2 linked regions of the Methylicorpusculum oleiharenae genome follow. The protein of the gene in region 2 interacts with the protein of the main gene of each other region in a pairwise test. Links are inferred from orthologs where the notes say so. Each region holds a gene or a part of one and is shown on either strand. Other genes may lie near its edges.

The links. The genes of interacting proteins can lie anywhere in the genome.
Region 1: the proteins of GO003_RS19745 (region 2) and GO003_RS18880 interact in binary tests that used the Escherichia coli proteins (3 or more experiments, as listed by UniProt). The link is inferred for Methylicorpusculum oleiharenae from one-to-one orthologs.

What each region holds. Positions count from the first base shown.
Region 1 is NZ_WUTY02000001.1:4,205,292-4,208,261, reverse strand. Bases 6-2,898 are described here. They hold GO003_RS18880 (sulfite reductase subunit alpha), read right to left. Parts: upstream 2,380-2,898; coding sequence 631-2,379; downstream 6-630. Other genes in these bases: GO003_RS18885 (SulP family inorganic anion transporter), read left to right, coding at 6-373. In the rest of the region: more of GO003_RS18885, read left to right, coding at 1-5. UniProt on the Escherichia coli protein: Component of the sulfite reductase complex that catalyzes the 6-electron reduction of sulfite to sulfide. This is one of several activities required for the biosynthesis of L-cysteine from sulfate.
Region 2 is NZ_WUTY02000001.1:4,427,738-4,430,672, reverse strand. The notes cover bases 62-2,919. They hold GO003_RS19745 (MOSC domain-containing protein), read right to left. Parts: upstream 1,971-2,919; coding sequence 1,152-1,970; downstream 62-1,151. Other genes in these bases: GO003_RS19735 (PilZ domain-containing protein), read right to left, coding at 2,363-2,758; GO003_RS19740 (hypothetical protein), read right to left, coding at 1,984-2,316; GO003_RS19750 (Na/Pi cotransporter family protein), read right to left, coding at 62-962. Outside these bases: more of GO003_RS19750, read right to left, coding at 1-61.

The sequences.
Region 1 (2,970 bases), 220 kb from region 2 along the record:
TATTGTTGCTATTTTGTTGACGGATTTGTTGAAAGGAATCATCGTAGGCATTGTGATTGGCTTGTATTACGTTATCCGCGCCAACTATCATGCGGCAATTTCCATGACACACACGGATCAACATTATGTTATTAGTTTAAATAAGGATGTTACCTTTCTCAACCGGTGGTTGCTGCGTAAACTATTAAATCAGGTGACTGAAAACAGTACTGTTTTGATAGACGGAACAAAGTCGCAATTTATTGATTACGATATTATGGAGGCGATTGATGACTTTCTACTTTCAGCCCCTGACAATAATATCAAAGTAGAGACTATTGATTTGGCAGGGAAAGAAAAGATACAGGATACACCCGCATTGTTAGAGAAATGAGTAAAGATGACAGCCGATAAAGTGTTGAATATACCTTTTGCACTTCAAATTTCGGCAGTGCCTAAGGAGGCAACGGGTTGTTCAGCAAAGGCTTTGCCAGCATGGATGCTGGCATAGAGCCTACATGGATGTATTTACGGCGTCCTTTGACGGACACCCCGGTGCTGAATTTCGATCTACGATGGGTATAGTCAATGCAGGTTGTTAGGTTGCTAAAAGCAGGCAACCCAACCTACGTTGAATAAGTACCTTAATTTTTAATAAACGTCTCTGACGTAACGTTTATCTTTTTTCAGTTGATTAACATAGTCAACGGCTTGTTGATCGGATAATTTTCCGTGTTTGGCTATGATTTCGTGCAAAGCCTTATCGACGTCTTTCGCCATCTTGTAGGCATCGCCGCAGACAAAGAAATAGCCGCCTTCTTCCAGCCATTGATAAAGTTCGGCACCGTATTCATACATAAGGTCTTGAACATAAATCTTTTCTTCTTGATCTCTGGAGAAAGCGAGGTCCAATCGAGTCAACAAGCCGCTTTGTTCCATGGTTTCAAGTTCTTCCCGGTAGATAAAATCAGTTGCAGCATTTCTGTCGCCAAAAAATAACCAGTTTTTACCTGTGGATTTGCGAAAGGCACGCTCCTGTAGAAAGGCGCGAAATGGGGCGATACCGGTTCCAGGTCCCACCATGATCATCGGCAAAGTATCATCTTCCGGTACACGAAAGACTTTATTGGGGATGAAAAAGCTGCGGACCTGAGTGTCGCTGTTTACAAGATCCGCCAAATAGGTGGAACACACGCCTTTATGCTGACGGTTGAAACTTTCGTATCGCACTGAAGCAACGGTTAAATGAACTGAATCGGGAAATTGTTTACCGCTGGACGAAATGGAATAAGCCCGGTGTTGCAAGGGTTTGAGTAAGGCGATAAATTCAGCACCTGAAAACTCCATACTTGGAAATTGTAACAACAGGTCAAGAATATCCCGGCCCCATAGGTATTGGGATAACGCTTCCTTATCACCACTTTCAAGCAAACTGTTGAGTTCTTGGTCTCCAGAGCGTTTACCGATTTCTTCTACCAGTTCCTTGCTGGGTAATTTTATTTCGTAATGGGAAAGCAAGGCATCATTCAAGGTCATTAATTCGCCATTGACGGGAAACTCCTCTTCGCCCTCATAGCCAATGGCTTTGATGACATCGGCGACCAGGTCAGGGCAGTTAGTGGGAATTACACCAAACGCATCGCCTGCTTCATAGGTCATTTCTGAACCGGCGATAGAAATTTCATAATGGCGGGTTTCTTTGGATGAGCCCGGCGCTGTTAACAAACGGTTAACGGTAAGACGCGCTGGGAACGGATTTTTTCTGCTAAACTTCGGCGCTTCTTTTGTCGGTGACTGCGTGTCGATAATGGCAGTAGTGCTGCTTGATGCACCTTCGGCCATATGCGGTATGACTGCAGAGATCCAGTTTTCAGCGGGTTCTTCAAAATCCACGTCACAATCAATCCGATCATAAATGCGGGTTGCACCCAGTTCGGCCAGTCTGTTATCCCAGTCGATACCCGCTTGGCAAAACTGATCATAACTGGTGTCTCCTAATGCCAATACCGAATATTGGGTATTCTCAAATTTGGGTGCCGACTCGGTTGAGACCGCATCCCACAACATTTGAGCATTATCAGGCATATCGCCTTCACCGTAAGTGCTGGTGACGATCAATAGATATTCCATTTTGGCAAGTACGGCTAGGTCGATTTCGTCCATGCTCTGAACAATCGGTTTCAAGCCATGCGTTTTAGCGACATTAGCGGCATCATTAGCTACAGATTCAGCGTTGCCGGTTTGTGAGCCGTATAAAATGTTGATAACGCGAGCATTGGCTTGATTCACGGAACCAGCACTCTGAATCATCTGTGTGTGCATGCCGGCAAAAAAACCATTCAGCCAAGCGCGTTGGCTATCGCTATAAGGTGCATCTTGAGGAATATGAGGTGTCTTCATCTTTAAATATGTCAAATAAAAAACCATGCGTTTCCAAACCGAATAGTGGATTCAGTTTGGAAGTGCATGAAAAGAGGGATTGGTATCAAGCCGCGTTAACGCTCATCATCTCTTGAACAATACCTGAGCCTACAAGCGCAGCCAGGTATTCTTCAATACGAGGAATTCCGGCGAGCGCGTCGCGGTTGATCTTGTCTTGTTCGATAATCCAGGCAGTGGAGCCCAATGAATAAATGCTTTGGACGTCACGGTTAGCTAGAGCCGTTTTGTAATCGTTAAGACGTTTGCTGGCTAATAACCAGGATAATTGATTGTCCGAGTAATTGCTGTAGGCTTCTCTTGTTTGTTTGACAAGAGCGTCCTGAATTTTTCGCGGACGTTTCTCTATTAATTTACGTGCGGATTTCTCAATTAACTCTGAAGTGAGAAGGGTATTGCCTTGCTGTTTGAGCAGTTCTTTTGCAATTTGGCACGCTTTGTCTATCACCGCAAAACTGTTTACCAATCTGAAAGTCAATTGTGTATCAGCGGCACCAAAATCAGGGATAGCTCCGGCAAACAAAGGCTTGTTAGCCTTGTAGGCTAATTTCA
Region 2 (2,935 bases):
AACAGCAAAATGATGCCAAACAGATTAAATAGACTATGAAAAATAGCCAGCTTAACCGTGTAGTTATCAGCTGCGATGGTTAAAATCTGTGCAACCCAATCAACACATGCTTCAAAGTACTGGATTAAAACAAGTGCAAGTACGCCGGTGACCATATTAAATAAAAAATGGGCTGCTGCAAGCCGTTTTCCTTCCACATTGGCGCCCAGCGATCCCAATATTGCCGTAATCGTTGTTCCAACATTGGATCCTATCGCCAAAGCTAAAGCATTTTCATAGGTTATCTGGTGAGCGGCTAGTGCGGTGATAATCAAAACCATAGTCGCGTGACTGGATTGCATGATGATGGTGGCGGCAAATCCCATCAGGGTATATATCAGTAAGCCGCGTATTCCGGTTATGGCGTATTCAACCAGATCAAGTGTCTCTTTGATGGCTTCAAAACTTTCTTTCATATAATGAATGCCAAGGAATAAAAATCCCAGGCCTGCCAGAATGTAACCCAGTCCTTTTATTTTTTTATTGCCTTGAAAAATAAACAGAATGCCGAAGACTAATAGCGGGAGGGCGTATTCAGATAAATTGACTTTAAGTCCAAACCCTGCAATCAGCCAGGCTCCGGTAGACGTGCCCAGATTTGCACCGAAGATAACGCCTATACCTGCAGCGAGTTCAAGCAGTCCGGCACTGATAAATGAAATTGTGATGATAGAGACCAGCGAACTGGATTGCATCAACGATGTTGCAAGAATCCCGAACCATAGGCTGCGCCAATTTGTCCTCGTGGTTTTTCTTAGAATCCGTTCAAGTGTGCCGCCGGTAAAAGCGTTAAAACCTTGCTCCAGGGCGAGCATGCCAAATAAAAAAATCGAAATACCGGCGGCAATGCCAGTAAAGTCGTTGCTGAGCCAGAAGCCATAAATGAGGAAGGGGACACCAAGGATGAGCAGAATATTTTGCATTAGGTGGACAAGATAGCTTGAATATTGGTTTTATGAGATTGGAGCAACGGATTAGCTTTATGCCCGGCATAAAAAGATCAGGATTAAGGATAGCTCTCCTTAAGTTGCTTGTTGTCAGGCTTACGCCGGATTAATGATTAAAGACTTTGCCTGGTTGCAAAGATTGTAAGGGTTGTCTTACGAACTGATTTATTGGAGCGGTGGTTGTTTGGGTCCATGACTCAGAACAATTAGCGCATCATCAATGTGTAATTTTCCTGGCCTATCATGAAGTGCATTTTGACCAAAAAAGACTTGGTTATTCCATTTTCTGGTTCGATTAAGTGTACGTAGCGGTTCTTTACCTTGTTGCCCGGTAAGAGGATCAATCGTAGTGATAGAGCAGCGAGAACAAGGTTTAGGTAGCCGAAACTCAATTGCACCAATTTGAATGGTTCGCCAAGTATCTTCTGCATAAGGCTCGCAACCAGTCACTACAAGATTCGGCCTAAAACGCGTCATTGAAAAGTTTTCGTTCATTTCCTCATTCAAAGCCACAAGTGAAGCTTCGGAAATGATTAAAAAAGGAAATCCGTCTGAAAAGTAGATTTTGTCATTAGGCTTTGCGTAGTTTGGATCAACAGCACGAACAGCATCCTCGGGCTGATAGACTAAACGACAATCAGTTTCTAAAAAATGGCTTAGCCAGTTACTGGCTGCTTGTAATGCGGGTTTTGCTAAACAACTGTCATTCCAGATTTTAACTTTTAAAGAAGTCGTATGACCCGATTCATAAGGCACTGTTATCGGCGGCATCGATTCTGCGGAAAGATGCAAACCTTCTTCAGACAGCGACGTGCTGATTAATGCCATTTTTGGCAATTGCCGTTGAGTAATAAAACGGTTTTCCTTATCAACTATTACCCACCTTCTGTCGTGCAATAATCCTTTTTCGTTAACGGGCCATGATTTAACATTAAATCCCCCAAGGGATTTTACCGGATAGACATAAATTGACTTGAGATGCATAGCCGTCGACTGATTAACCGGTCAGGCTTCTTATCATATTGGAGGTGAAGTTGCTTTGAGCGGAAAAAGAGCGGCCCGGATCATTCTGCATGGCAATTTTAATGTCATTGATTGTTGCCTGGGCTTCCTGGTTGTCAGAAATTTGAGTTTTTGTCTGTTCGGTTTCGTTTTTTTGAAACTGCCGGGATAATTTGACTGCATCATCAGATAGTTTGACTTTATTTTCAGATTCAGTCCGGATAGGCCTGTCGGCTTGCTCAATTGCCGTCTGTGTTGTCTGAAAGTTCTCTTTGGAGGCTGTCAATGGGGGTGCTGAGTGGTATGTGTTAATAGCAGAGGTTTCCATGACTTTTTCCTGGTTGGATCGTAAAAGGTGACGAAATCAATTTTATCTATTTGAATACTAGATCTACTTGAGTCTTAAGTAAATGATCAGCCAAATTATTTTCTTGCTTTTCGAACTTGATTCCGTATTGATATTCAGATTTGATACAACAGTTTTTGATAAAAGCATTAATTTTAAATTCTACACCGTCCTCGAATCTAAAAGTCAGGTAGACTGGTTTTCCGATTTTTAGCCGTTTAGCAACTGAAATGTTTACACCCCGGCTGCTTATATCGAAAAGCTTGACATCCATTGTGCTTTTCAAGCCTATGAAATTTCGGATCGAGAGGGTGGTTTGAATATCATTGCGGACATAACGCACTGATTTTCTTCTATTGGAATGAACCAGATCGTCGTCATAGGGAATTGGGTCATCAACATCTTTACTTGGGGTTGACGGCATTAGGACATTCCTTAAATTTTCTTTGTTATTAATTATCGTAGAATCAAAGAAATAGTGAAACGGTTAAAATAAAAAATATTTCTCTTAAATCACAAAGCTTTACCGATAAGGGCTGATTTAACAGCCGTAGCGTAATATAATTGGCTTTTGTTGGTGAATGCATTGAAATTTCAGCTT